DNA from 4 places in the Streptomyces sp. NPDC043176 genome. Region 2 is predicted to be linked to each of the others. Evidence: riboswitches for the same ligand, from Rfam matches in the RefSeq annotation. Region 2 holds a riboswitch; each other region holds the start of a gene.
The links. A riboswitch is a leader RNA that binds a small molecule or an ion and turns the genes downstream of it on or off. The one in region 2 is predicted to bind cyclic di-AMP.

Region 1 (7,253 bases), on a different contig from region 2:
CGACCCCGTCGTCCGGGCCGACCGCTCCGAGCCCGTCGAGGCCGGCGGCTGGACCTACCGCCAGGCGGGCGGCGCCGGACGCGCCCTCCAGTGCCTGCGGGTCCACGTGCCGTACGCCACCCGGGCCGACATCGTGCGGGTCCACCCCGGCGAGGAGTGGATCCACGTCCTGGAGGGCCGGGTGCGGCTCGCGCTCGGCGAGACGGTCCACGTCCTCGATCCCGGGGACAGCGCGCACTTCGACTCGCTGACCCCGCACCGGATCGGCGCCGCCACCACCGGCGGTGCCGAGCTGCTCTTCGTCCACACGCTGATGCAGAGTCCCGTCGCCGAGCTGTGCCTCGGCGACGGAACCCCGCACCTGCGCTGATCCCGTGTGACCCTTCCCCTGGAAAGGACCGACATGTCCGAGAAGTCCGCACCGGTCACCGGCGAGGAGCGCGGAGAGGGCAAGTTCCCCAAGGGCCTCGTGCTCCGCCTCTTCGCCTACCTGATCGCCGGCCACCTCTTCGCCGGGTTCCTCTACCTGCTCTTCATGCTGGGCGGGCAGAACCAGTAGGAGGCGCGGCCGGGGTCACCCCTCCGTGAGCAGCCGCTCCCGCAGCCGCTCGCGGGTCTCCGGAGCCAGCTTCAGGCCCTCCGCGAGATAGGCGTCCACCGTGCCCCAGGTCGCCTCGATCGTCTCGAACGCGGCCCGCAGGTACTCCACCCGCGCGTCGAACAGCGGGCTCAGCAGCTCCATCACCTCGGGCGACATCGCGTCGGGGGCGGTGGAGCTGCGGCGCACCTTGTAGCGGCGGTGCGGATCGTTCGACTTCACGTAGTCCGCCTCGATCGCCTCCCGCTCGACCCCCACGGCGAGCAGGGTGATCGCGATGGAGAGGCCGGCGCGGTCCTTGCCGGCCGCGCAGTGCATCAGGGCGGGAACGCTCTCCTCCGCCATCGAGTGCAGGATCCGGCTGTGCTCGGGCGTCCGCTGTATCACCATTTTCCGGTACGACTCGGACATCCGGTCGGCGGCCTTGCCCTCGCCGAGGATCTCCCGCAGCTGCGCGATCTCGCCGTCGCGCACCAGCTTCCAGAACTCCTTGCCGTCCGCCGGGTCGTTGAGCGGTATGTTCACGTTCCGTACGCCCGGCAGCTCGACGTCCGCGCCCTCGACCTTCCGGTCGGCCTCGTTGCGGAAGTCGAAGACGGTGTGCAGTCCCAGCGTGGCGAGGAAGGCGGCGTCGCTCTCGGTCGCGTGGGCGAGGTGGCCGCTGCGGAACAGGCGGCCGGCGCGCACGGCGCGCCCGTCCGTCGTCGGCAGGCCGCCCACGTCCCGGAAGTTGCGGACCCCGGCCAGCTCGGGCTCGTTCGCTTCGGTGGGCGGTACCTGCGGAAGCTGCTGCGTCACGGATGCTCCTGGGTGTCGTCGTTCGGGTGCCCGACGCGAGATCGGTTCCTGGGCCAATCATCCAGGCGGGGCGGTGACGGCGCACCCCCTCGGACGGTAATGAGCGATCTGTCCGTTTTAGGGCGTTAGGCCATAACGCGCCCTGGTTGCAGGCGAGATGAGCCGCGCCGCGTGAGCAGCGTCATAAAAGTGACGGATCGTGGCCGAAGGCCCGGAGCAATTGCCGTGCGCAAAAAGGAAATCGAGGGTCCGTCATCCACGCAGGGTGACCGGAATTCGAGCCGGACGGCACCCCGTGGAATGTCGTCGGAAAACAGTGGCTTGTCCGCGCCCACCCCCTCGTCTAGCGTCACCGTCAATCCGGTCGGACCGCCGAATCCTGCCACCGTCCGGAATTCACTCACCCATGTGTGGCAGGAGCGGGGGACCCAGGTAAGTACGCCGGTCCCGCGGACGCAGGACGGCTTGGGGTGAAGCCGCGTGAGAACGCGGCCGGGCATCTCCAGTCCGAACCCGACAGCTCACCTCGCAGGCGCCGGAGAGGAATTCGCCATGCCCGCGAAGGGTAAGCACCGCCGTCCCAGGACCAACCCGATCACGCGTGGATTCGCCGTCGCCGGCACCGGTGGCGCCGTCGTCGCCCTCCCGCTCCTCGGAGCGACCGGGGCCCACGCCGCTCCGGCCGCCGTCCCTGCCCAGGTCGCCACCGCCGCGGCCCAGGTCAAGGCGCCCGCCGCCCTCCAGGCCGCCCCCGCCGCCGCCAAGGCCGCGCCGAAGACGTACTCCGTCGTCCCGGGCGACTACCTGTCGAAGATCGCCGCCGACCACCACCTGGCGGGCGGCTGGCAGAGGCTGTACGCGGACAACCGCCGGGTCGTCGGCGACGACCCCTCGCTGATCCTGCCCGGCATGAAGCTCACCCTCGGCGCCAAGGGCACCGCGCCCGCCGCCCCGAAGAGCGCCGCGCCCAAGGCCGCCGCTCCCGAGACCACCCAGAGCTCGCAGGACTCGGAGAAGAACGGCGACACCCAGCGCGCCTCCCGTGGCGACCAGCGCGCCTCGGCCCCGGCCGCCGCCACCTCGGAGACCTCCACCTCGGAGACCTCCACCTCCCAGTCGTCGCAGTCCTCCGCCTCCGGCTGGGTCACGCCCGTCGCCGGCGGCGGCTTCTCCACCCCGTACCACGCCTCCGGCTCCATGTGGTCCTCCGGCTACCACACCGGTGTCGACTTCATCGCCTCCTCCGGCACCACCGTCCGCGCCGTCGGCGCCGGCACGGTCGTCTCCGCCGGCTGGAGCGGCGCCTACGGCAACGAGGTCGTCATCCAGCACGCCGACGGCAACTACTCGCAGTACGCCCACCTCTCCTCCCTCTCCGTCTCGTCCGGCCAGACCGTCACCGGCGGCCAGCAGATCGGCCTCTCCGGCTCGACCGGCAACTCCACCGGCCCGCACCTGCACTTCGAGATCCGGACCTCGCCGAACTACGGCTCCGACGTCGACCCGCTGGCCTACCTGCGCCAGCACGGCGTCTCCGTCTGACGCGCGCACCCTCCGACGGCCCGGCACCCCTGTGCCGGGCCGTCGCCGTATTCCGGCTTGGCAGAATCTTTATCGGTGGCATATGTCACCCGGCGTCAACCCCTCCTTACGGTCGCGTAGGTCACATCCGAAGGGGAAGTATGTGCTCCCGTGGCAGACGATTCGAGATCAACAGACAAGAACGCATTCGGGTCGTACGCGGCGATCGGTGACAGCTTCACCGAGGGCGTCGGAGACCCCGGGCCCGACGGGACGTACGTCGGCTGGGCGGACCGCTTCGCGGTACTGCTCGCCGACCAGCTGCCGGAGCACGACACCTTCCGCTACGCCAACCTGGCCGTACGCGGGCGCCTCCTCGACCAGATCGTGGCGGAACAGGTCCCCCGGGCGAAGGAACTCGCCCCCGACCTGGTGACCTTCTGCGCCGGCGGGAACGACATCATCCGCCCCGGCACGGACCCCGACGACGTCGCCGAGCGCTTCGAGCGCGCCGTCGCCGAACTGACCTCCGCCGTCGGCACCGTCATGGTGACCACCGGCTTCGACACCCGCGAGGTGATCCTCCTCAAGCACCTGCGCGGCAAGATCGCCACGTACAACGGACACGTCCGCGCGATCGCCGACCGCTACGGCTGCCCGGTCCTCGACCTGTGGTCGCTGAAGTCCGTCCAGGACCGGCGCGCCTGGGACGACGACCGGCTGCACCTCTCGCCCGACGGCCACACCCGGGTCGCCCTGCGCGCCGCCCAGGTCCTCGGCCTGCCGGTGCCGGCCGACCCGGACCAGGCGTGGCCCCCGCAGCAGCCCCGGGGCGCCCTGGAGGTCCGCAAGGACGACATCCACTGGGCCAAGGAGTACCTGGTCCCCTGGATCGGCCGCCGGCTCAGGGGCGAGAGCTCCGGCGACCACGTCGAGGCGAAGCGCCCCGACCTCATGCCCCTCTAGGGCCTGTCTGACCATTCCCGTCGGGTCCGGACCGCCCGGCACGCACGCTCGCCGCACGGCCGAAACGCCCAAGTAGCTCCTTCCCCAAGCTCTCGGCTTCGCTCGAGCGGGGGAGACCCCATTCGAGGGCGCCCCGGCCGCACGCCGATCGCACGCACCGAACGCCCCAGCCTGATCCGACGGGAATGGTCAGACAGGCCCTAGACCGGAGCCGGCGGGGGAACGGCGGCGGGGATCCGCTCCAGGACCCCGCCGGCGAACACGTCGTACAGCGGCAGCGTCTCCAGATGGACGTAGCCGATGTGGCAGTCGCAGACGGCGAGGGGGCAGGCGCGGGGACGCAGGGCGGTGCGGTACGAGCCGTCGTACAGGTTCCCCAGCTCGGCCCTGACGAAGTGGCAGCGCCGCACCGTCCCCTCGCCGTCCACCGACACCACCGACTCGCCGGTGCGGCAGGGCAGTCCCGCCGAGCGGTGCGGACGCCGGCTGTAGGGGAAGAGCGGGTCGATCCGCGTCCACTCCGCCGCCTCCGCGTCGGTGTACGCGCGCCCCTCCGCCGCGTTCACCCACAGGTAGACGTGCGACGGCAGCGCCGCACGCAGCCGGCGGGCGTCCCCGGCGTGCTCGGGCAGACCGACCACGCCGACGCTGAACCGGACGCCCCGCTCCGCGAGCTCACCGCACTTGCCGAGGAAGCGCTCGTACGGGGTCTGCCCGGGGTGGTACGTGCACCAGAGCGCCACGCTCTCCGGGTCCGCCTCCGCCAGCCACCCGGTGCGGCAGCTCAGATTGGTCTGGATCGCCACCCGCTCCACGTGCGGCAGCCGGGACAGCCCGACCAGCGCCCGCCGGTACCAGGAGCGCACCAGGCCCTCGCCCCACGGGGTGAAGAGGATCCGCAGCCGGTCACCGGTCTGCCCGGCCGCCCACCCGGTGAACCGTTCGAGCGCCGCCCGGTCCGCCCGCAGCAGCTCCGGGGTGTCCCGCCGCTTGGCGAACGGGCAGTACGGGCAGTCGAAGTCGCAGGACGAGAGCGGGCCCCGGTAGAGCAGGGTCAGGTCCATCGCCGAGGGCGGGGTCGGGCCCGCGCCCGGAGGCGGTGGCAGGTCCCTGCCGGGGGGTGGGGTCAGGTCCACGCCGGGGGGTGGGGTCAGGTCCACGCCGGCCCCCGCTACTTCGCCTCGTACGCGGCCATCGCGGCCCGTACGGCGGGGGAGAAGAGCTCGGGCCCGAGCCCGTCGGAGTGCGCGAGGCCCTCCGGCGACAGGCGCAGCAGCCCCGGCGGGGCGTCGGCGTCCAGCCAGCCGTACTCCTCGAACCGGGCGAGGTCCGGGCCGAAGTCGGTGAAGGGGGAGGAGCCGAACCGCTCCTCGTACCCGGCGACGGGCATGCCCTCCGCCTGGAGCAGCGACTGGAGGAGGTGACGGCGCCGGGCCTCGGACCCCGTCATCCCGTAGCCGTGCTCGGCGCGGGAGAAGTCCTCCGTCTCCGTGTACACGTCGATGATCGAGCGGACCTCGCGCATGTCGACGGCGTAGTCGAAGGAGTAGTGCAGGGCGGAGGTGTAGGAGCGGGCGCCGCAGCCCAGGCCGATCATGCCGTCCGTCTGGCAGGCGTAGTCGTCCGGGCCGGCGGGACCGGCGTCCGTACGGCGGAACATCCGCATCGACACCTGCTCGTAGCCGTGCGCGAGGAGGTGGTCCCGGCCGTAGCGGTAGAGGAGGAGCCGCTGCTCGTCCCAGGCGCGGTCGGCGGCGGCGGGATCCTTGATCCGGCCGAGGCCGGTGAGCGGGCGCACGTACAGCGGATAGAGGTACAGCTCCTCGGGCCGCCAGGCGAGGGCCGCGTCCAGGGAGACACGCCAGGACCGCTCGGTCTGCCCGTCGATCCCGTAGATCAGGTCGATGTTGAGCACGGGGACGCCCGTGTCCCGGATCCGGCCGAGCGCCGCCTCCACGTCGGTCCGGCGCTGTGGCCGGACGGCCGCCCGCGCCTCGGCCTCCACGAAGCTCTGCACCCCGATGCTCAGCCGGGTCGCGCCCCGGTCGGCGAGCAGGGCGAGCCGGTCGGCGGTCGCGGTCGCGGGCGAGGTCTCGACGGACAGCGGCACCGCCCGCAGGTCCACCCCCATCCGCTTCTCGGCGATGTCGCAGAGCCGCTCGAGCTCGGCGGCGGTGAGGAAGGTGGGTGTGCCGCCGCCGAAGGCCGCCGTGGCGAACCGCACCGGATCACGGTCCCCGAGGGCCTCGCGCACAGTGGTGGCCTGCCGGTCGAGCGCGTCGAGGTAACGGGTCGTCAGCTCGTCAGGGGCGCCGACACGGGTGAAGAGGTTGCAGAATCCGCAGCGGACCTCGCAGAAGGGGATGTGCGCGTACAGCGACAGCGCCTCCTTCGGCTCGTCGGCCCAGAGCGCGGCCAGCTCCGGGCGCCCGGGAAGCGGGCGGTACGCCGTCTTGTGCGGGTAGGCGTAGACGTAGCTCCGGTACGGGCGGGGGGTGGGGGTGCTCACGCGGCGGCCTCCCGGTCGGGTCCGGGCAGGACGAACTGGGCGTACGGCACGGTCCACACGACCTCGTGGCCGAGCCGGTGCCCGGTGTGGCCGTCCTCCCCGTACGCCGTGCCGTGGTCCGAGCAGACGATGGTGAAACAGGCCCGGCGGCTGCTCATCGCGGCGAAGAGCCGGCCGATGTGCCGGTCGACGTACTCCAGGGCCGCCGCGTGCGTGGCCCGGGAGTCGCCGGCCTCGCGGGTCGCGCCCGGCAGGTGGAACCAGTTGGGCTGGTGCAGCGCGGACACGTTGACGAAGAGGAAGAGCCGGCGCTCGCGGGGGAGCCCGGCGACGACCTCCTCGGCGCGCGTGACCTGGGACTCGAACGAGGTCGGCGAGGCGACGCCGAAGGACGGCTCCCAGTGGCTCTCCTGGAAGAGGCCGGGCAGCACCGCGCCCAGCGGCGGCTGCTTGTTGAAGAAGCCCACCCCGCCGACGCAGACCGTCCGGTAGCCCTCGGCCGCGAGCGCGGACACCAGGTCGGGGGTGTCGTGCACGAACGTTCCGCCGGCGGTCGTCTCGCTCCCCGCGAACCGCGCCGCGAAGAGCCTGGGGTGCGGTCCCGGGGCGGCCGGGGTCGGCAGGAACCCGGCGAAGATCGCCTGGTGCGAGGCGTACGTGAAGCTCCCGGGCGCGTGCCTGCGCTCCCAGCCGCCGCCTGGCAGGTGCCGGGCCAGGTTCGGGAGGCGCCCCTCGGCCGCCAGCTCGACGGCCACGTCGTACCGCAGCGTGTCGAGGGTGACCAGGAGCAGGTCGTGGCTGCCGACGATCGCGTTCATGTCGGGCTGGTTCACGTGGTGCTCGTTCCTGTGGTGCCGGGGA
Region 2 (7,253 bases):
GTGGTGTCCTACCGCTCATGCCAAGCTCGCGGCCCCCGGGGGTGCCTTGCCGATCATCAGGCCTCGCTTCCTGATCCGGCGTGATCGGCCGGGCACCCCCGCTCAAGCCGCGTCTCTCGCTCTCAGGCCCTGGCGGCCTCCGCGAAGGCGGCCGCGTCCCAGGTGCCGCCGAGGGCCGGGGCCAGCCAGCCGCTCGCCGCCTCGCGGAACTCGGTCGGGGTGAGCGACCCCGAGCCTTCCGGCACCGCGCCGAGGAGCGGGGCGCCGGCCGATTCCGGCAGGTCCGTGAGGTTGCAGCGGGCCGCGAGGTCGGGCGCGGCCGGCCAGCTGCCGACCACCACACCGAGCTGTTCGATCCCGCGGGCCCGGAGTGCCTCGCCGGTGAGGGCCGCCGTGTTGAGGGTTCCCAGACCGGCCGGGACCACGACCAGGACGGGTGCGCCGAGGAGCGAGGCCACCTCGGCGAGGGTGCCGCCCTCCTCGTCGAAACGGACGAGGAGCCCGCCCGCCCCCTCGACGAGCACCAGATCGTGGTCGGCGGCGAGCTTCCGGGCGGCCTCGGCGACCTCCCGGGGCCCGACCGGTGCGAGCCCGGCCCGGCGCGCGGACGTGTTGGGGGCCAGCGGCTCCGGGAAGCGGCCCAGCTCGGCGGAGGTCACGGCTCCGGACAACCGGACGACCTCGTCGGCGTCGCCCCGCTCGTCCGGCCCGACCCCCGTCTGCGCCGGCTTCAGGACGGCGACGGACCGTCCCGCCGCCGTTGCCGCGGCGGCCACCGCGGCGGTCACGACCGTTTTGCCGATCTCCGTCCCCGTACCGCTGACGACGATGATTCCCACTGCTGCCCAGTCCTTCCGTTCGGCCGTTCGGCCTGTTCAGCCGGCCGACGCGGCCGCGCGGACCGCCGCGCAGATGCGGGCCAGGTCCTCGTTGCCGGTCACGTACGGCGGCATCGTGTAGATCAGGTCCCGGAACGGGCGCAGCCACACGCCCTCCCGGACCGCCGCGCGCGTCGCCGCCGCCATGTCGACCTCGTGGTCGAGCTGGACGACACCGATCGCGCCGAGCACCCGGACCTCGCGCACGCCCGGCAGGTCGGCGGCAGGGGCGAGGCCCTCCCGCAGGCCGGTCTCGATCCGCTTGACCTCGACCTCCCAGTCCTGGGAGAGCAGCAGGTCGAGGGAGGCGAGGGCGACGGCCGAGGCGAGCGGGTTCCCCATGAACGTCGGCCCGTGGGCCAGGATCGGCACCTCGCCCTGGGAGATGCCGTCGGCGACCCGGCCGGTGCAGAGCGTCGCCGCCATCGACAGGTAGCCGCCGGTCAGCGCCTTGCCCACGCACATCACATCGGGGGAGACCCCCGCCTGATCGGCGGCGAACAGCTTGCCCGTCCGGCCGAACCCGGTCGCGATCTCGTCGAAGACGAGCAGCACGTCGTGTGCGTCGCACGCCTCGCGGAGCACCCGCAGGTAGCCCGGGTCGTGGAAGCGCATGCCGCCGGCGCCCTGGACCACGGGCTCCACGATCACGGCCGCCAGTTCGTGGGCGTGGCGCCCGATCTCGGTTCGCAGCAGTTCGGCGTAGGACTCGTCGTACGTCGCCGGCGGGGTGTCCACGAACACCTGCCGCTGGAGCACGCCCGTCCACAGCTCGTGCATGCCGCCCTGCGGGTCGCAGACGGACATCGGCTGCCAGGTGTCCCCGTGGTAGCCGCCGCGCCAGGTGAGGAGCCGCTGCTTCTGCGGGTGGCCGAGGGAGCGCCAGTACTGCAGGCACATCTTGGCCGCCACCTCGACGGAGACGGAGCCCGAGTCACTGAGGAAGACGTGCCGCAGCGGCTCGGGGGTGATCTCGACGAGCCGGGCGGCGAGCCGCACCGCCGGTTCGTGGGTGAGCCCGCCGAACATGACGTGGCTCATCTTCTCCAGCTGCCCGCGCACCGCCTCGTTGAGCACGGGGTGGTTGTAGCCGTGGATCGCCGACCACCACGAGGACATGCCGTCGACCAGCTCGCCCTGGCCCTCGACCGGCTCGGCGAGCCGGAGGCGCACCCCGGACGCGGACGCGACGACCAGCGGCTCCGCCCGCCCCGGCATGGGGCCGTACGGATGCCAGACGTGCGCCCGGTCCAGGGCGAGGAGTTCGTCGTTACGCATTCGGCGCCAGGTCCGTGCCGGCGCCCCGGCGGCGTACCGCCACCAGGTCGGTCCGGGCGGCGTTCGGCGCGGCCTCGGCGGCGGGTGCCTCCGCCGGAGCCTCGGCGTGACCGCCGCAGGGACCGCAACCGCCACCGGCGTGCGAGCCGCAGCCGGCGCCCCCGGCGGAGGCCTGCGAGCCGCAGCCAGGGCCCTCGGCCGAGGCGTGCGAACCACAGCCGCCGGCCGCCGCGGCGAGCGCGTCCGCGCGGTGGGCGGGCAGCGTGGTCGTACCGGCGCCCTCCACCTCGAAGCCGGCGTCCGCGATCATGTCCAGGTCGGCCTGGCCGGCCTGGCCCTCGCTGGTCAGGTAGTCGCCGAGGAAGATCGAGTTCGCGATGTTCAGGGCCAGCGGCTGCATGGAGCGCAGGTGGACCTCACGGCCGCCCGCGATCCGGACCTCGACGTCGGGGCAGACGAACCGGACCATCGCCAGGATCCGCAGACAACGCTGCGGGGTGAGGTTCCACTCCTTGGCGAGCGGGGTCCCCTCGAACGGGATCAGGAAGTTGACCGGCACCGAGTCCGAGTCCAGGTCGCGCAGCGCGTACACGACGTCGACGAGGTCCTCGTCGCTCTCGCCCATGCCCGCGATCAGGCCCGAGCACGCCGACAGACCGGCGGCGTGCGCCTTCTGCACGGTGTCCACGCGGTCCGCGTAGGTGTGGGTCTTGGTGATGTCCCCGTACGTCGCCTCGGACGTGTTCAGGTTGTGGTTGTAAGCGTCGGCGCCGGCCTCCCGCAGGCGCTCCGCCTGGCCGTCCGAGAGCAGACCGAGACAGGCGCACACCTCGACGCCCTCGTTCTGCTCCTTGATGGCCTCGATGGTCTTGCCGACCCGCTCGACGTCCCGGTCCGTCGGGCCGCGGCCGCTCGCCACCAGGCAGACCCGCTTGGCCCCGCCCGCGACGCCCGCCGCGGCGGCCTGGGACGCCTCGTCCGGCTTCAGCCACGTGTACTTGAGGATCTCGGCCTTGGAGCCGAGGCGCTGCGAGCAGTACGAGCAGTCCTCGGGGCACAGCCCGGACTTCAGGTTGACCAGATAGTTGAGCTTCACCCGGCGCCCGAACCACTGGCGACGCACCTTGCCGGCCGCCGCCACCACATCGAGCAGTTCGTCGTCGGAGGTCGCCAGCACGGCGAGCGCTTCTTCACGGGTCGGCAGCTCGCGCCGCAGCCCCTTTTCCACCAGCGTGTTCAGCAGGTCCATAACCGCAGATCCTTGCCTACCGCCCGCCTCCGGGCCAAGGAGGATCCGAACAAACGCCTCCGATCGAGGTGTGTGGATGCCCACATCCCGACCTCGGCATACTCCGGTTAGGGTCTGTCCGCTGCCTACAAAAGGATCGCCGTATGCCACAGGCCGACGACGCACGGGCCGCGGGCCCGCGCCGGACCGCGTTCGACTGGACCGACGCCGAGGCGCGCCGCCGGGCGGAGGCCGGTCTCGTCCGTACGCTGCGGCCCCGGGCGGCGGAGTCGGAACTCCTCGACCTGGCGAGCAACGACTACCTCGGGCTCACCCGCCGCCCGGAGGTCACCGAGGCGGCGGCCGACGCGGCACGGCGCTGGGGCGCCGGCTCCACCGGCTCGCGGCTCGTCACCGGCACCACCCGGCTGCACACCCGCCTGGAGCGCGAACTCGCCGACTTCTGCGGCTTCGAGGCGGCCCTGGTCTTCTCCTCCGGCTACACCGCCAACCTGGCGGCGCTCACCGCGCTCGGCGGCCGTGGCTCCCTGATCGTCTCCGACGCCGCCAACCACGCCTCGATCGTCGACGGCTGCCGCCTCGCGCGCGCCGAGACGGCCGTCGTCCCGCACACCGACCCCGAGGCCGTACGCAAGACCCTCGACGCGTGCCCCGGACGGCGGGCCCTGGTCGTCAGCGACTCCGTCTTCTCCGTCGACGGGGACAAGGCCCCGCTCCCCGCGCTCGCCGAGGCCTGCCGCGCGCACGGTGCCGGGCTCGTGGTGGACGATGCCCACGGCTTCGGCGTCCTCGGCACCGGAGGCAGGGGCGCCCTGCACGAGGCGGGGCTGGCCGGTGCGGAGGACGCCGTCGCCACCCTCACCCTCTCCAAGTCCCTGGGCAGCCAGGGCGGCGCCGTCCTCGGCCCCGCGCGGGTGATCGAGCACCTGGTGAACGCCGCCCGCACCTTCATCTTCGACACAGGGCTCGCCCCCGCCGCCGCGGGCGGCGCGCTCGCGAGCCTGCGGCTGATCGCCGCCGAACCGGGCCTCGCCGAGCGGGCCCGTACCGTCGCGACGACACTGCACCGGCTGCTCACCGACGCCGGGCTCACCTCGGCCCGGCCCGACGCGGCCGTCGTCTCCGTCCGCGCGCCCTCCCCGGAGGCGGCACTCGCCTGGGCGGCGGACTGCCGCGAACAGGGTCTGCTGGTCGGCTGTTTCCGGCCGCCGTCGGTGCCCGACGGCATCTCGCGACTGCGCCTCACGGCCCGCGCGGACCTGACCGACGCGCAGATCGGGCGTGCGGTGGAGACGATCCTGCGGACGGCGCCGACCGGCTGAGTGTCCAGGGGGTCCTGTCGATCGGACCCCCGAGCCCGGCCTGATCGACAGGGCACCCCCTGGACACTCAGCAGGCCCGGCGCCCGGCCGTCCGCCCGTCGCCCGCACCGAACGCCCCGGCTGGATCGGGCAGGACACCATCCGGGCGCCCAAGCGCGTTCCCAGCGCGCATAGTTCACCGCTTCGGGCGACAGATGGGGACATATCTTGGTGGAACCCCGCTCGGGGCGGCACGATCGGTGGCACTCTGGCGCGAAGCGCAATCCGGGGTGTGCTCCCCGGCGGGAAAGGGACAGCGTCGCCATGGCAGATCACCAGGAATCATCCGTCACGCTGCCGAGCGAACCCGCCTCGGTGCCCACGGCCCGGCGGTACGTCGCGGACGTGCTCACCGGCTGGGGCCTCGACGGCGACGGCGACACCGCCGACGCGATCCGCCTGATCGTCTCGGAGCTGGCCACCAACGCCGTCCTCCACACCTTCGGCCAGTCGCCGAACTTCACGGTCGACGTCCGGCTGGTCCGCGAGGAGTTCCTCCACATCGGCGTGACCGACAGCCATCCCCGCAGGCCCCGCCGCCTTCCGGCCGCGGTGCAGCAGGACAACGGGCGCGGCCTGGTCATCATCCGCTCCCTGGCCGCCGAGGCCGGCGGCCGTCTCTCCGTCACCCCGACCGAGGACGGCGGGAAGACGGTCTGGATCAGCCTCCCCTGGACTGCGGCGGCCGTGCCCAGCCGTTAGGGCGGGCCGGCCGGGGCGGAGCCCCCACGCGGCCACACACCGTTCGCGAAGTGCCGGACAGGCCCTCAGGAGGCGGCGGAGCAGTGGGGCGGCGGCCCCACTCCTCAGTGCCGTCCGAGGGCCGGTTCAGTGGCCGGGCTCCGTCAGCGGACGCGGCCGTAGTAGACCTTCGACGACCAGATCCTGTCGAGCTTCACCCAGGACCCCGTCTTGGGCGAGTGCCAGATCTTGCCGCCACCGGCGTAGATGCCCACGTGGTAGACCCTTCCACCGGAGTGGAAGAAGACCAGGTCCCCCTGTTGTCTGCTGGACGCGGAGATGTGCCGGGTCTTGTTGTACTGCTGCTGCGCGGTGCGAGGCAGCCACTTGCCCGCCTTCTTGTACGCGTAGAGCGTCAGACCGGAGCAGTCGAACCTGGTGGGCCCGGTGGCTCCGTAGCCGTACGGCGCTCCCTTCTTGGACGCGGCGACGCTCAGTGCCTTGTTCGCGTGGGTGGTCGCTGCCTGGGCCTCCGGCGCCACTCCTGGGGCGAGCAGCGTGCCGCCGACGGCGGCGAGGGTGAGAGCCGAGACGGCTCCGGCCCGGGACAGCAGGGACGGGACGTGCATCTGCGCAGTCATGCGCAACCCTTCGTCAGCCGCCTGCGAAGGATGACCTGTCGGGTTCGGGCTGGCGAAGATGCCCGGCCGCGGCTGCGGCTTCACCCCAAGGAACGGCCTCGCTGCCGGAACAGCGCGTTCGTCCCGCAAAAATCGGGTCCTCCACTCCTGCCGATCCACTCCTGTCGACCAGGCGTCCGGGACAGCGGCAGGACTCGGCGTCCGCCCGGACCGCCCCGCCGCGGCGGCGGGGGCTTGTCGTCGTCAGGGATCTTGACCCACGACATGGGCGAAAACCGAGCTGAAACGGCGATATGTGAGGCTCCTCACGACTGATCCATACGGGTGGACAAGCGGGCTTTGCGATCTTCGGAGGTTTGGCCTACGAGTCCCGCACCTGCGGTGGAACGTTCGATTCCGCCAGATGTGTACACCTGTTGCGCAACTCACCCGCGCTTCCTGTCGATTCGTCGACTACGCCGAACGGGCGAGGATTTCTGCGGCGCGCGTCGGCCGTTCGGAGCTGGACACGACACCCGGGAATGTCAACTCGGCCGAGTGCGTGGGACCGTGACGCGGTCGGCCCGGCGCTCGCCGTCCAACACCCTCAGGGCGCGCGTCAATGTGTCGGCGCGTACCTCGTTCTCGCCCCGTATATGCATGAGCGTCAGCGCCTCGAGCAGGGCCTCGGTGCGCCCCACCAGGGCTTGTGCCGCGCGCAGCGCCCCATAGGTATGCGAACCCCTGGATGGGTTGATTCTGCCCAGGAGGTCGACGACTTCGAGGTACGCGTCGACGAAATCACCCTCGGCGCGGGTCAGGGCCGGCAGCGGCGGCAGTTCCGGGACCACGGCCCCTCACCGCGCCGTGCCGCCGGCGGACGCCCGCCGGTTCGTGAGGACGTGGTCGACCAGTCCGTACGCGACGGCCGCCGACGCGTCGAGGACCGTCAGGCGATCGATGTCGGCGTCGATCCGCTCCCTGCTCCGGCCCGTGTGTTCGGTGAGCATCCCGGCCACCAGGGCCCGCAGCCGGAGCAGTTCGCGGGCCTGGAGGTCGAGGTCGCTCGGCTGCCCCCGCAGCGGCTCGTCCAGGGCGGGCTGTTCGAGCGTGATCCGGGCGCCGGGCAGCATCATGCGCTTGCCCGGGGTGCCGGCGGCGAGGAGCACGGCGGCGGTGAACACGG
Region 3 (7,253 bases), on a different contig from region 2:
AGAACTCGGACGCGGCGACGTCGAGCGCGAGCGCCACGTCGGTGCCCGGGGTGTAGCCGGCCTCCTTGATGGCCTCGACGATGAGGTCGAGGGCGGCGCGGTTCGACTCGAGGTTGGGGGCGAAGCCGCCCTCGTCGCCGAGACCGGTGGAGAGGCCCTTGCGCTTCAGCACGCCCTTGAGCGTGTGGTAGATCTCCGCACCCCAGCGAAGGGCCTCGGAGAAGGACTCCGCGCCGATCGGGGCGATCATGAACTCCTGGATGTCCACGTTGGAGTCGGCGTGCGACCCACCGTTGAGGATGTTCATCATCGGAACGGGCAGCAGGTGCGCGTTCGGGCCGCCGAGGTAGCGGAAGAGGGGGAGGTCGCTGGCCTCGGAGGCGGCGTGCGCGACGGCGAGGGAGACGCCGAGGATGGCGTTGGCGCCGAGCGAGCCCTTGTTCTCCGTGGCGTCCAGGTCGAACATGGCCTGGTCGATCAGGCGCTGCTCGGTGGCGTCGTAGCCGACGAGCTCCGGGCCGATCTGCTCGATGACGGCGAGGACGGCCTTCTCGACACCCTTGCCGAGGTAGCGGTTGGGGTCCCCGTCGCGAAGCTCGATGGCCTCGAAGGCACCGGTGGAGGCGCCGGACGGAACGGCAGCACGGCCGGTGCTGCCGTCGTCGAGGCCGACCTCGACCTCGACCGTGGGGTTGCCTCGGGAGTCCAGGATTTCCCGGGCTACGACGACGTCGATGGACGGCACGAGCATCTCCTTCTGGGATGTGACGCTGGAAGTGACGCAAGGTCGATGCAGGTCGCTTGGCCTTGCGGCAAGAGCCTAACCGCCCCGGGGGCTCCAGCCCGCCGGGCGCCCGCACCCTGGGACGAAAAAGGACCCAAGGGCATGCATCTGGGGACGAAGGGCCTCAGATCTACTGGACGGTAACCGCTAGGTGCCCCTTCTACGGGCGCCGGACGGGCCCCCTGCACGACGGAACCCCGCTCCGGCGCGCACGGGGGAGAGCGCGCCGGGCGGGGTGGTCACCGCGGGAGGGTCGTCGGGTCCGCGTGAGCCGCCGGACTCACGCGGGCCGCCGCACTCACTTCAGGTGGAGCTGCTGACCCACGTAGATGAGGTCGGCGTCGGCGACGACGTCCTTGTTCAGGTCGTAGAGGGTCGCCCAGCCGCCCTGGACGCCGTGCGCCTGGGCGATGGTGCCGAGCGTGTCGCCGGCCTTGACCCGGTACTCGCCGTCGCCCTGCTTGACCGTCGCGCCGGCCGGGGTGGTGACGGTCCGCTGGGCCGTGGCCTTCTTGGCGGAGGCGGCCTTCTTCGTGGCCGTGGCCTTCTTCGGGGCCTGGCGCTGCTCGCTGCGGGTGGTCGGCTTGGTGGCCGTGCGCTCGGGAGCCTCGGTGCCGCCGCTGTAGGCGGCGTTGGAGAGACCCACGCCGCAGCTCGGCCACGCGCCCTTGCCCTGGCCCGCGAGGACCTTCTCGGCGATGGCGATCTGCTGGGACTTCGACGCCTGGTTGGCGGTCGAGGCGTAGGCGGTGCCGCCGTACGCGGCCCAGGTGGAGGCCGAGAACTGCAGGCCGCCGTAGTAGCCGTTGCCGGTGTTGATGGACCAGTTGCCGCCGGACTCGCACTGGGCGACGCGGTCCCACTCGGAGGCCGTGGCGGCCGACGCGGTGCCCGCGGTCATCAGCGGGGCGGCGACGGCGACACCGGTGATGCCGACGAGCGTGGCGACCTGGGTGGCCTTGGAGGGACGACGATGTTTGCCCTTGCCGGAAAACAGCATGGAGATTCTCCTCACCGACGCCTGTGAGGTGAGCTGTCGGGTTCGGGCCGGAAAGTTGCCCGGCCGCGTGTCCTAGCACGCGGCTTCACCCCAAGCCGGTCATCGGCCGTCTGTCTCGACGGCCGGGACCGGCACTTACCTTGGGTCCCCCACTCCTGCCTTCGGCGCTTACGCGACGACTGTTCCCATCGGCCGACGGCAGGATTCGGCGTTTCGGTCGACGGGGCCCGCGGTGGCGAGCGGTTAAGACCGTAGACACAGACCCACCGGAAGTTCAAAGAGGCGCATTGCGGAAATACCGCCCCTACCTGCCCTCCGGTGGGGGGCGTTTGCGCAGGTGAGAGGTGACGGAGGCAAAGGTCACGGACAGGACACGCCAGTTGAGGCGAAGAGACCCATGTCTCACTTGCCCAGAACCGGACATACGGCCCTGAACTACCCGGCGGCCGTCGCCGGATCCGTCGTCAGCTCAAGGCTCTGACCAGGCAGGATCAGGTCCGGATCGGCGCCCACCGTCTGCCTGTTGGCGTCATAGAGGGCCGCCCAGCCTCCGGGCAGTTCGTTCGACTGCGCGATGTCGGACAGGCTGTCACCGGGCTGCACGGTGTACTCGGCCGAAGTGTCCTGACTGTCCGTTGTGCCCGAATCCACCACGCCGTCAGTCGACGGCGTGATGGTGGAGCTTTCGGCTGGCTTGTCCGTGGACGAGGCGTGTCGCCCGGATTCCGATGAAGTGCCCGGCTTGCCGGTTTCCTCCGGTGCGGCCTCGCCCCGGTGCTTGCCGGATCCGGGCGTGGCCGACGACACGTCACCCCCGGTCGCCCCGGGGGAAACAGGCATACCAGGCGTAACGGACGCATCGGGCGTGCCCGGGGTCGTCGACGTACCGGGCGTGGTGGGCGCGCCCGGGGTGACGGAGGCGTCCGGGGTCTCCGGAGCGGTGGGCGTGGTGGGCGCGGCGGGCGTCGGGGCGGCCATGGCCGTCCTCGGCGCCTGGGCGGCCCGGGAGGTGCCCGCGGAGCCCGCCGACAGGCCGTCGGTCCGGTTCGACTCGGCGACGGGCCCCGCGGGGGCCGCCGGGACGGCCGTCGGGCCCGGGTCGACGCCGGTGCCCTTGCCGTCGTTCGTCAGACCGGCGATCGGCGCACAGGTCGCCCACTCGGTGCTGCCCTTGGCAAGGGCCTTCTCGGCCACCGTGATCTGCTGGGCGCGGCTGGCCAGGTCGGGGCTGGGCGCGTACGCCAGGCCGCCGTTCCGCTCCCAGCTGTCCTGGGTGAACTGGAGCCCGCCGTACATCCCGTTGCCGAAGTTGGCGCTCCACTGGCCACCGGACTCGCACTCGGCGACGCGGTCCCAGGTGGAGGCGTCGGCGGCGGAGGCGGATCCCGTGGCGAGCAGCGGCAGCGCCATGGCGGAGCCGGTCACACCGGCGGCGACGACAAGAGCGGGGGCCTGACGGGGGCGACGGTGTCGTCCGTTCCCGGAACGCATAGAAGCGCCTTTCGCGTGACGGCTGAAGACTGCGGCGAAGGTAGCCGTATTCGAACGCTCGTCACAAGTCGGTGGACCCCCGATCACGTGAAGATCACAGTTTTGACGATCCGTCAGTTCATCGCGAGGGTCCGGAAGGGGAGAATTCCACCGGAAGTGTCCGCAATCCCCGCATGATGAGCCCACCGCGCCACCGGAGTTCGTCCGGGTCGACGGCAAGTCGCAGGTCCGGCAGGCGCGTCAGGAGGGTCGCCAGCGCCGTCTGTCCCTCCAGCCGGGCGAGCGGGGCGCCCAGGCAGTAGTGGATGCCGTGCCCGTACCCCAGGTGCTGGTTGTCGCGCCGGGTGAGGTCCAGGACGTCCGGTCCCGTGAACCGCTCCGGGTCCCGGTTGGCGGCGGCGAGCACGACGAGCACCGGGTCGCCCGCCGGGATCTCCTGCCCGCCGATGGTCAGCGCCCGCGTCGCGTACCGCCAGGTCGCCATCTCCACCGGCCCGTCGAACCGCAGCAGTTCCTCGACGCCCGTCTCCAGGAGCCCCGTCTCCCCCGCCGCGATCGAGGCCTGGAGCCGCTCGCGCTGCCCGAGGTGCCGCAGCAGCTGGTAGACCCCGTTGCCGATGAGGTTCACGGTGGTCTCGAAGCCGGCGAAGAGAATGATGAAGGCCATGGCGGCGGCCTCGTTCTCGGTGAGGTGCTCGCCGTGGTCGGAGGCCTTGATGAGCCCCGAGATGAGGTCCTCGCCGGACTCCTCGCGCTTCCGGTGGATCAGCTCCGCCAGGTAGCCGCGCATCTTCTTCACCGACCGCGCGACCCCGCCGCGCGGCCCGCCGCCGTGGCGGATCATCATCCCGGCCCAGTCCCGGAAGTCGTCCTGGTCCTCCGGCGGGACGCCGAGGAGGTCGCAGATCGCGTAGATCGGCAGCGGGAACGCGAACTCGTGGATGAGGTCGGCCGAACCCCGCTCCGCGAACGAGTCGATGAGCCGGTCGGTCAGCTCCTGCACGCGCGGCGCGAACTCCGCGACCCGGCGGGGGGTGAAGGCCTTCGACACCAGCCGTCGCAGCCGGGTGTGGTCCGGCGGGTCGATGTTGAGCAGATGGGTCATCAGCTCGGCCTTGCGCTCGCCGGGGATGCCCGTCTTCCCCTTCGCGTGCGGGGACTCGTCGTGGTGCGCGGGGTTCTTGGAGAGCCGCTGGTCGGCGAGGGCCTGCCGGGCGTCGGCGTACCGGGTCACCAGCCAGGCCTCCACCCCGCTGGGCAGTGTCGTCCGGTGCACGGGCGCGTGCTCCCGCAGCCAGGCGTAGGCGGGGTACGGATCGCTGGCGAACTCCCAGGTGAAGAGCTCGGGGGCGGGGGCGGGGCCGGGGGGCGTACTCACGTCACGACCGTACAGGGCGGCCCCCGTACCGCACGTTCGTGGAGAACCTGTGATCAAGGGGTACAGGTCGTGCCCTAGATTCGTGCCGGTGGATCCCCAGCTGCTCAGAGCGTCGTTCGCCGTCGTCGAGAGACGGGCCGAACAAGCCGTCACCTTCTTCTACTCACACCTGTTCTGGAACAACCCGGGTGTGCGCGAGCTGTTCCCCGAGGACATGCTCCCGCAGCGCGACCGGCTCTTCGCCGCGCTCACCCACGTGGTGACGCACCTGGAGAACCCCGGCCTCGGCCCCTATCTGGGGCAGCTGGGCCGCGACCACCGCAAGTTCCTGGCCTCCCCCGCGCTGTACGCCGCCGTCGGCGAGAGCCTCCTCGCCGCCTTCGCGCACGCCGCCGGCTCCGCCTGGACGGTGGACGCCGAGAAGGCCTGGACCGAGGCGTACGGGCTGGTCTCCGAGCTGATGCTGGCCGGCGCCGACGAGGCGGCCGCGGCCGGCGAGCCGTCCTGGTGGGACGCGGACGTCGTCCGCCACGAGCGGTACGGCGACGACCTGGCCGTCCTCACCCTCCGCCCCCGCCGGCCCCTGCCGTACCTCCCCGGCCAGTACGTCAGCGTCAGCTCGCTGCGCGTCCCCCGCGTCTGGCGCACCTACTCGCTCGCCAACGCGCCCCGCCCGGACGGCACGGTCGACCTGCACGTGAGCCGCGTCCCGGGCGGCGCGATGAGCACGGCGCTCGTCGCCGAGACCGGACCGGGCGAGGTCCTGCGGCTCAGCGCCCCCGGCGGCGGCCTCACCGCCCGGACGGCGCCGGGCGGACTGCGCACCTACCTGTGCGCCGGTACGGGCTGGGCGCCGGTGAAGGCCCTCCTGGAGGAGGCCGCCGTCGCCGAGCCGGCACTCGAGGGCCGGCTGTTCGTCGTGGCCCGCGCCAAGGAGTACCTCTACGCGCGTGCGGAGGCCGAACTCCTGAAGGAACGCCTCCCCGGCCTGAACGTCACCTACATCACGCCCGCGCCCCGCCGGCGCCGCGACCAGGCGACCGAGCGGCTGCTCCAGGCCCTGCGGGCCTGCGTCCACTGGCCGGCCCACGACGTGTACCTCGCCGGCCCGCCCGCCTTCGTGACCGAGGTCTCCGAGCTGCTCGAAGAGCTCGGCACCGACCCGGCCCGCACGCACCACGACACCCTGCCGCCGGTGGGCCGCTTCACCACCCGCCCCCACACCGCCGCCGAACGCCTCCTCGGCCCGCCCGCCCCGCTCTGGCACAACCCGGACGCCCGCGCCCCGCGCGACGCCTGAACCGGAGCTCAGCTCCTGGCGCGCGTGCGCCGCACCGCGCACCACGCCGGCTCCACGGCCATCAGCAGCGCGCACGGCGCGAAGACGATCCGCAGCCACGCGGAGCGCCGTCGCCCGCCGGCTCCCAGCCGAAGAACAGCGGCATCAGGGCCGTCAGGCCCGGCGCCCCGGCGGCACTCGGCCTCCGCCGGCGCGGCGCCCCGGTCACAGCCCCTCCGCCGCGCGGATCGCCTCGCGGTACGTCCGCGCGGCCGCCCGCAGCGCGGCCTCCGGGTCGACGCCGGACGCCTCGGCCCGGGCGGCGAGGGCGAGCAGCTCGTACCCGATGCCCTCGCCCGCCGGGAGTTCCACCGCGAGACCGGCCGTCCGCACCCGGCCCGCCAGCTTGGCGGCGAGCGCGAGGCCCGGCTGGCCGAGGGGGACGCCGTCGGTGACGGACTCGCGCTGCTTCTCGATCGCCTTGGTGCGCAGCCAGTGCGCCTTGACCTCCTCGGGGGTCTCGGCGGTCGCGTCCCCGAAGACGTGCGGGTGGCGGTGGACCAGCTTCTCGACGAGCGTCGCGGCGACGTCGTCGACGGAGAACGGCTCCTCCGGGTCCTCCTCGGCGATCCGGGCGTGGAAGACGACCTGGAGGAGGACGTCGCCGAGCTCCTCGCGCAGTGCGTCCCGGTCGCCGTCCTCGATCGCCTCGACGAGTTCGTACGCCTCCTCGATGCCGTACTTGGCGAGGCCCTTGTGGGTCTGCTGCGAGGACCACGGGCAGGCGCGCCGGATGCGGTCCATGATCTGCACCAGGTCGAGCAGGCGGGCGCCGGGCAGGTCGTACGAGCCGGGCAGTAGTTCCAGGTCGGGCATCGCGTACCGGCCGGAGCCGGCGAGCCGGGCGAGGCCGTCGGTGAGCGCGCGGTCGCCCTCGCCGGAGGGCAGCAGCAGGACCGTCCGGCCCCCGGCACAGGCCGCCACGAGCTCCTCCGCGGTCGGCCGGACGTGCTCGACGGCGACGCCGGCCTCCCGCAGGTACGGCAGCTGGGGGTGGTCCTCGTCGGGGCAGAGCACCCGGTCGGCACCGTGCAGCGCCTGCCAGGCGGGCCAGGAGAGGATTCCGGGCGCCACACGGTGGCTGGCGGTGAGCAGGACGATGCGGCCGGGGCTCTCAGAAGTCACCCCTCGAACCTACCTAACGTCAGGCGCCGGCCTGGACGGCCGGGTCCTGGCCGATCTTCCGGAGCCAGGGCGTGGTGGCGGCGGTCAGCCCGCCGCGCTCGGAGTCCCAGGCGCCGTAGCGCGGGTTCACGTCGAT
Region 4 (7,253 bases), on a different contig from region 2:
GGCGGCGCCGGACAGGCCGAAGGAGAGGACGGCGCCGACGGCCGGGTCGATGGCGGAGCGGACGACGGTGTCGACGCCCCGGGGCACCATCGCCTGGACCACCGGCAGGAGCTCCTCCGGCTTGCCGAGGACCTCGGTCAGCTCGGCGTACGCCGTGCGGAGCTGCTCCTCGGAGGCGAGGTCCAGGCGGACGCCGCCGAGGTCGGGGCGGTGGCGCAGGTGCGGGGCGGTCGTCTTCAGGGCGACGGGGTAGCCGAGCCGGGCGGCGGCCGAGACCGCCTCGTCGGGGGTCGGCGCGGGCAGCGTCGGCAGCACGTCGATCCCGTAGCGGGAGAGCAGCTCGCCGGCCTGGTCGGTGTCGAGGGTCACACCGCGGGCGTCCGTGCCGTCGCCGTCCCTGCCGCCGAGCGCGTGCTCGATGAGCGCGGCGGCCCCGGCCTCGTCGATGTCCTCGTACTCGGGCACCCGCCCGGGGTCGGCCGCCTGACGCCGCCACTGCCCGTACCGCACGGCCTCGGCCAGTGCCCGCACGGCCCGCTCGGCGGCGGGGTAGGCGGGGATGGTCGCGGGTGCGGCGGGAGGGGCGGGGGTGGTCTGTGGGGTGGACGCGGCGGTCCCGGGGCCCGCGGACGCCGGGGAGCCGGGCGCGAGGGCACCCGGGTTCCGGGCGTCGGGGGCGAGCGGGCCGGGGGTGACCGCGTGGGGGTCGGGGGGTGTCGCGGCCTGGTCCGTACGGCGGGTGGCGGGGCGGGCGCCGGGCGCGGCGGCGCGGCCCGCCGGGGTCGGCCGCGTGCTGGTCGCGACGGCGAGGGCCTCCGCGAGGCCGCCCATCTCCACGTGGACGACGACGACCGGCTTGGGCGCGGGTGCGGAGGCGACGGCCTCGCGGAGGGCGGCGGCGAGGACCTCGCCGTCGCCGAACTCGGTGGCACCGTTCTCGCCGACCCACGGGATCGCGGTCACGACGACCGCGTCGGAGGTCTCGTCCGCGAGGGCCGCCGCCAGCGCGTCCCTGAAGTCCGCCGGCTCCGCCGCCGTCGTCAGGTCGAGCGGCCGCAGCGGGCGCAGCCCCTCCGTCAGACACGCGTCGTACGTGAGGAGGCCGAGCGACTCGGAGTTGCCGAGGATCGCCACCCGGGGTCCGGCGGGCAGCGGCTGGGCGGCGAGGAGGAGTCCGGCGTCGACGAGTTCGGTGACGGTGTCGACGCGGATCACGCCGGCCTGGCGGAGCAGCGCGGAGACCGTGGCGTGCGGGATGCGGGTGACCGGCACCCGGTGGCCGGGCGGGGCGCTGCCGCTGTGCCGGGCGCCCTTGACGACGACGACCGGTTTGACGGCGGCGGTGCGGCGGGCGAGCCGGGTGAACTTGCGGGGGTTGCCGATCGACTCCAGGTAGAGGAGGACGACGTCGGTGCCGGGGTCGTCGTACCAGTGCTGGAGGAAGTCGTTCCCGGAGACGTCGGCGCGGTTGCCGGCCGAGATGAAGGAGGAGAGGCCCGCGCCGTGCCGGTGGAGCCCGGCGAGGAGGGCGATCCCGATCGCGCCGGACTGGGCGAAGAGCCCGATGCGCCCGGCGGCCGGCATCTGCGGGGCGAGCGAGGCGTTGAGCCGCACGTCGTCGGCGGTGTTGATGATCCCGAACGCGTTGGGCCCGATGATCCGCATGCCGTACGAGCGGGCCTGCCGTACGAGCTCGCGCTGGCGGTCGCGGCCGGCCGGCCCGCTCTCGGCGTATCCGGCGGAGAGCACGACGAGGCCGCGTACTCCGTGCTCGCCGCAGTCCGCGACGGCCTCCGGCACCCGCTCGGCGGGGACGGCGACGACCGCCAGGTCCACCGGCTCCCCGATGGCGCCGACGGAGGAGTGGGCGGGGACGCCGTCGAGCTCCGCGGGCCCGTCGGTGAGCGAGGCGTTCACCGCGTACACGCGTCCGGTGAAGCCGGCCCCGATCAGGTTGCGCAGGACGGTGCGGCCGACGCCGCCCGGCGCGCGTCCGGTGCCGACGACGGCGACGGACCGGGGGTTGAGGAGCCGCTGCACGGAGCGCGCCTCGGCCCGCTGCTCCCGGGCGCGCTGGACGGCGAGGGAGCGGTCGGTGGGTTCGAGGTCGAGGTGGAGCCGGACGGAGCCGTCCTCGAAGCTGCGCTTCTGGGTGTAGCCGGCGTCCGTGAAGACCTTGATCATCTTGTTGTTGGCGGGGAGCACCTCGGCGGCGAAGCGCCGGATGTCCCGCTCGCGCGCCACGGCCGCGATGTGTTCGAGGAGGGCGGAGGCGACGCCGCGGCCCTGGTGGGCGTCCTGGACGAGGAAGGCGACCTCGGCCTCGTCCGCCGGGGCGGAGGCGGGCATCCCCTGCGCGTTGATGCGGTCGTAGCGCACGGTGGCGATGAACTCGCCGCCCACGGTCGCGGCGAGTCCCACCCGGTCCACGAAGTCGTGGTGGGTGAAGCGGTGGACGTCCTTGGCGGAGAGGCGCGGGTAGGGCGCGAAGAAGCGGTAGTACTTCGACTCGTCGGAGACCTGCTCGTAGAAGCTGACCAGCCGGTCCGCGTCGTCGGCGGTGATGGGCCTGATGCGCGCGGTGCCGCCGTCGCGGAGCACCACGTCCGCTTCCCAGTGGTCGGGGTAGGCGTGCTCCGGGGGTGCCGGCGGGGCCGGTCGTTCCGCCGCTTCCGACTGCTCCGACGCGCTCTGCATGGGGTCAGCCTAAGGCCGCGACACGCACGTGGCACCGCTCGCGCGGCGGGTGCGCGCCGTGCAAGGTAGGGAGGGCCGAAGGGCGGTCCCGTCCGGGTCGAAGGTCGGCGCGAGCACCACGCAGCACATGAGAGACTGGTCTAGACAACCCGCTTGAGACTTGAAGGGCAACACCATGGCTGAGCGCCGCGTCAACGTCGGCTGGGCCGAGGGCCTGCACGCCCGCCCCGCGTCCATCTTCGTCCGTGCCGCCACGGCTTCCGGCGTGCCGGTGACGATCGCCAAGTCCGACGGCACCCCGGTGAACGCCGCGTCCATGCTCGCGGTGCTCGGCCTGGGCGCGCAGGGCGGCGAGGAGATCGTCCTCGCTTCGGACGCCGACGGCGCCGAGGTCGCGCTGGACCGTCTCGCGAAGCTGGTCGCCGAGGGTCTGGACGAACTCCCCGAGACCGTCTGAGCCGGTCCCCCGCACGACGAATGGTCGTGTCGCCGAATTCCGGCGACACGGCCATTCGCCTTTCGCGGTGCCTTTCGGGCGGTATTCTCAGCGCCTTTTCAGGCAGCACGAATAACCGGCGGAATGCCTGCTCTTTGTATACGGCGCGCTCGTTAATTCCGGGCACTCGCCGTGTTGACTGCATGTTGCGAAACCCTCACAGGGCCACCGGCCGGCTTTTTCAGCCGGTGCAGCGACAGCGAGCGTTCCGCGTGCAGCACGGTGAGCGCCCTGGCCCGCTCGGCGTCCCCGCGCGCCACCGCGTCCACGATGGCACCGTGCTCGGCCCAGGCCTCCACCGGATGCGTGGGCAGGTCCACCGCGTACATCCAGGCGATCTTGTGCCGCAGCTGGGTGAGCAGCGCCGTCAGGGCCGGGCTGCCCGAGGCCTGGGCGAGCGTCTCGTGGAACCAGCCGCCGAGCGAGCGCAGGTCCTCGCCCTGGCCGCGCCTGGCGCGCTCCTGCCCCAGCCTGACCAGGCCGCGCAAGACCTTGAGGTGGGCGTCGGTGCGGCGCTGCGCGGCGCGCGCGGCGCCCAGCGGTTCGAGCAGCGACCGCATGTCGAGGAGGTCGGCCGCCTCCTGGTCGGTGGGCTCGGCGACGTGTGCCCCCGCGTGCCGGCGGGTGACGACGAACCCCTCGGACTCCAGGGTGCGCAGGGCCTCGCGGACCGGGACGCGGGAGACCCCGTACCGGCGGGCGAGTTGTTCCTCGGTCAGCCGGCCGCCCCGCTCGTGGACGCCGGAGACGATGTCGTCCCGGATCGCCGTGCATACCGAATGCGCGGGAATGCGCATGTCCGACCTCCGCTTTGGTCCGCGCGAGACAATTCGAGCGGCGCCTGTTCTGCGCCCGACCATCGACTCTATGGCAGCGCACCGGGATTTCCGAAGCCCCGGCGGAATTCATCGCCTTATGCGGCCGTCTTCCGGGCAGCGAAAAGCCCCGGCTCAGTACGAGCCGGGGCTTTTGCGACGCGGTGCGGAACGGGCCGGAGGGTCAGACCTCGACGCCGCGGGCGCGGAGGTAGGCGACCGGGTTGATGTCGGAGCCGTAGTCGGGGCTCGTGCGCGCCTCGAAGTGGAGGTGCGGGCCGGTGGAGTTGCCGGTCGAGCCGGAGACGCCTATCTGCTGGCCGGGCTCGACGGTCTGGCCGACGTAGACGCCGATGGAGGAGAGGTGCCCGTACTGGGTGTACGTGCCGTCGTTCATCCGGATCACGATGTTGTTGCCGTACGCGCCGCCCCAGCCGGCCTCGACGACGGTGCCGGAGCCGACGGAGACGACCCGGCTGCCGTAGGCGGCGTGGAAGTCGACGCCGGAGTGGCTGCCGGAGGACCAGAGGGAGCCGCCGGTCTTGTAGCCGGTGGAGACGTACGAGCCGGCGACGGGAAGCTGGAAGGAGTTCAGGCGGCGGCGCTCGGCCTCGCGGGCGGCGCGCTCGCGCTCCTGCCGGATCTCCTTGGCGCGGGCCTCGGCCTTGCGCTTCGCCTCGGCCTTGGCCTTCGCCTGGGCGACGGCCTCGACGGCCTCCTGCTCCTGGGCGGCGGCCTGGGCGTCGATCCGGTCCACGAGGGAGTTCTCGGTGATCACCTTGGTGAGGCCGGTGTCCTCGGCGGAGCGGTTGTCCGTGTCGGCGGCGAGCGCCGGGGAGGCGAGGGTTCCGATGACGCCGGTGGTGGCGAGGGTCGCGACGCCGGCGATGCCCACGCCGCGGCGCGCCATCCGGCTCGGACCACGATGCTTCCCGGTGGCACGGGTGAACGCCATGTAGGGGCTGATCCTTTCCTTCCTTCTCGCCTACCGGGTTAGCTGACGGGTTCGGAGCAGGAAGGTCTCCTACGGGCCCCTCCGTACGGGACGAAGGCGTCCGATTCACCCCAGGGACTCATGTGGGTCCCCGGCTCCCCAGGCTCGCGCCTGACGGGGACTCGGCGATGACTGTCCGATGCCGCGGCTGCGGCACGTGCAACTGACGAACAGCCGCCCCGACGCTATGCGGATCGTCTTTCATTCACCAACCAGACACGCTTTTTGTAAGACATGCCACAGGGCAAATGATCAGTCTTGATCCCAATACGGACAAACGGGAGGACCCCGGCGAACATGCCGCCAGGGCCCTCTCGTTGTCACGCCGGAGCCGGAATCAGCCCGTCACGACGGTCACTTCGCCGATGCCGAGCTCCCGCACCGCATCCGCGATCTCCGCCGCGTCGCCCACCAGCACCGTGACGAGCCGGTCCACCGGGAAGGCGCTCACCGCGGCCGCGGTCGCCTCGACCGTGCCGGTCTCGGCCAGGCGCGCGTACAACTGGGCCTGGAAGTCGTCCGGAAGGTGCTGCTCGACCTGATCGGCCAGCGTCCCGGCCACGGAGGCGGCCGTCTCGTACTTGAGCGGCGCGACCCCCACCAGGTTCTGCACGGCGGTCTCGCGCTCGGCGTCGGTGAGCCCCTCGGCGGCGAGGGTCCTCAGCACCTGCCACAGGTCCCCGAGCGCCGGGCCGGTGTTGGGGGTGTCGACGGAGCCGCTGATGGCGAGCATCGAGGCGCCGTTGCCCTCGGCGTCCGAGCGGAGCACCTGGCCGAAGGCCCGCACGCCGTACGTGTAGCCCTTCTCCTCGCGCAGGACCTTGTCGAGCCGCGAGGTGAGGGTGCCGCCCAGGCAGTACGTGCCGAGGACCTGGGCCGGCCAGACGCGGTCGTGCCGGTCGGGACCGATCCGGCCGATGAGCAGCTGGGTCTGGACGGCTCCGGGGCGGTCCACGATGACGACCCGTCCGGTGTCGTCCGCCGTGATCGGCGGCATCGGGAGCGGCTCGGCCGGCTCGCCGGTCCAGGCGCCCAGCGTGTCCGCGAGGACCTTGTCGAGGTCGACCCCCGTCAGGTCGCCGACGACCACGGCCGTGGCCGTGCCGGGCCGGACGTGCGCCTCGTAGAAGGCGCGGACGGCCGCGGCGTCGATCGCGGCGACGGTCTCCTCGGTGCCCTGGCGCGGCCGGGACATCCGGGACTCGGCCGGGAAGAGCTCCTTGGAGAGCTGCTTGGCGGCGCGGCGGGACGGGTTGGCCGTCTCGTGCGGGATCTCGTCGAGACGGTTGCGCACCAGGCGCTCGACCTCGGTCTCCAGGAACGCCGGGGCGATCAGGGCCTCGGAGAGCAGCCCGAGCGCCTTGGGCAGCCGGGAGACCGGGACCTCCAGGGAGACCCGTACGCCCGGGTGGTCGGCGTGCGCGTCGAGCGTGGCGCCGCAGCGCTCCAGCTCGGCCGCGAACTCCTCGGCGCTGCGCCGGTCCGTTCCCTCCGAGAGCGCGCGGGCCATGATGGTGGCGACGCCGTCGAGGCCGGCCGGCTCCGCGTCCAGCGGGGCCGGCACGAAGATCTCCACGGCCACGACCTGCTGGCCGGGGCGGTGGCTGGTCAGCAGCGTCAGACCGTTGTCCAGCTTCCCGCGGTCCGGGGCGGGGAAGGCCCACGGCCTGGCGACGCCCGGCTCCGGCTGCGGGTGGAAGTCCATGCTCGTCAAAGACACGGCGGCGTCGGTCACTGGTCCGCTCCCTCTTCCTCGTCATCGCCGTCGGCGTGGTCGCTCTGCTCGGTCGCCAGCGGCTCGTAGACCAGCACCGCGCGGTTGTCGGGGCGCAGCTTGGCCTGGGCGACCGCCCGCACCTCCTCGGCGGTGACGTCCAGGACCCGGTCGACGGCGGTCAGGGCGAGCTGCGGGTCGCCGAACAGCACGGCGAACCGGCACAGTTCGTCGGCGCGGCCCGCGACGGTGCCGAGCCGGTCGAGCCACTCGCGCTCCAACTGGGCCTGCGCGCGCTCCATCTCCTCGGGCGTGGGGCCCTCCGCGGCGAACCGGGCGAGCTCCTCGTCGACGGCCGCCTCGATCTGCGGGACCTCGACCCCTCCGGACGTCTTCACGTCCAGCCAGCCCAGGGAGGGCGCGCCGGCGAGCCGCAGCAGGCCGAAGCCGGCGGCGACGGCCGTGCGGTCACGGCGGACCAGCCGGTTGTGCAGCCGGGAGGACTCGCCGCCGCCCAGGACCGTCAGCGCCAGGTCG

Region 1: linked by a shared signal. The riboswitch ahead of AC067A_RS29915 (LysM peptidoglycan-binding domain-containing M23 family metallopeptidase) and the one ahead of AC067A_RS03770 (C40 family peptidase) in region 2 are both predicted to bind cyclic di-AMP.
Region 3: linked by a shared signal. The riboswitch ahead of AC067A_RS20320 (transglycosylase family protein) and the one ahead of AC067A_RS03770 (C40 family peptidase) in region 2 are both predicted to bind cyclic di-AMP.
Region 4: linked by a shared signal. The riboswitch ahead of AC067A_RS22360 (M23 family metallopeptidase) and the one ahead of AC067A_RS03770 (C40 family peptidase) in region 2 are both predicted to bind cyclic di-AMP.

The regions. Positions count from the first base shown of each region.
Region 1 is NZ_JBWKCA010000023.1:34,166-41,418, forward strand. It holds gene AC067A_RS29900 (helix-turn-helix domain-containing protein) at 1-370, shown strand, start outside; gene AC067A_RS29905 (DUF6126 family protein) at 404-559, shown strand; gene AC067A_RS29910 (tyrosine-protein phosphatase) at 575-1,396, opposite strand; cyclic di-AMP (ydaO/yuaA leader) riboswitch at 1,788-1,946, shown strand; gene AC067A_RS29915 (LysM peptidoglycan-binding domain-containing M23 family metallopeptidase) at 1,949-2,938, shown strand; gene AC067A_RS29920 (SGNH/GDSL hydrolase family protein) at 3,089-3,883, shown strand; gene AC067A_RS29925 (STM4011 family radical SAM protein) at 4,084-4,947, opposite strand; gene AC067A_RS29930 (STM4012 family radical SAM protein) at 5,055-6,392, opposite strand; gene AC067A_RS29935 (STM4013/SEN3800 family hydrolase) at 6,389-7,210, opposite strand; gene AC067A_RS29940 (STM4014 family protein) at 7,222-7,253, opposite strand, start outside.
Region 2 is NZ_JBWKCA010000002.1:256,288-263,540, forward strand. It holds gene bioD (dethiobiotin synthase) at 123-839, opposite strand; gene AC067A_RS03750 (adenosylmethionine--8-amino-7-oxononanoate transaminase) at 876-2,156, opposite strand; gene bioB (biotin synthase BioB) at 2,149-3,405, opposite strand; gene AC067A_RS03760 (8-amino-7-oxononanoate synthase) at 3,549-4,727, shown strand; gene AC067A_RS03765 (ATP-binding protein) at 5,031-5,468, shown strand; gene AC067A_RS03770 (C40 family peptidase) at 5,612-6,088, opposite strand; cyclic di-AMP (ydaO/yuaA leader) riboswitch at 6,092-6,273, opposite strand; gene AC067A_RS03775 (hypothetical protein) at 6,613-6,918, opposite strand; gene AC067A_RS03780 (ATP-dependent Clp protease proteolytic subunit) at 6,925-7,253, opposite strand, start outside.
Region 3 is NZ_JBWKCA010000011.1:232,356-239,608, reverse strand. It holds gene eno (phosphopyruvate hydratase) at 1-751, opposite strand, end outside; gene AC067A_RS20320 (transglycosylase family protein) at 1,083-1,784, opposite strand; cyclic di-AMP (ydaO/yuaA leader) riboswitch at 1,788-1,961, opposite strand; gene AC067A_RS20315 (transglycosylase family protein) at 2,220-3,275, opposite strand; gene AC067A_RS20310 (cytochrome P450 family protein) at 3,394-4,653, opposite strand; gene AC067A_RS20305 (globin domain-containing protein) at 4,742-5,953, shown strand; gene AC067A_RS20300 (nucleoside triphosphate pyrophosphohydrolase) at 6,158-7,117, opposite strand; gene AC067A_RS20295 (SurA N-terminal domain-containing protein) at 7,137-7,253, opposite strand, start outside.
Region 4 is NZ_JBWKCA010000013.1:141,849-149,101, reverse strand. It holds gene AC067A_RS22375 (bifunctional acetate--CoA ligase family protein/GNAT family N-acetyltransferase) at 1-2,697, opposite strand, end outside; gene AC067A_RS22370 (HPr family phosphocarrier protein) at 2,873-3,154, shown strand; gene AC067A_RS22365 (GntR family transcriptional regulator) at 3,307-3,990, opposite strand; gene AC067A_RS22360 (M23 family metallopeptidase) at 4,193-4,963, opposite strand; cyclic di-AMP (ydaO/yuaA leader) riboswitch at 4,976-5,140, opposite strand; gene AC067A_RS22355 (M16 family metallopeptidase) at 5,340-6,737, opposite strand; gene AC067A_RS22350 (M16 family metallopeptidase) at 6,734-7,253, opposite strand, start outside.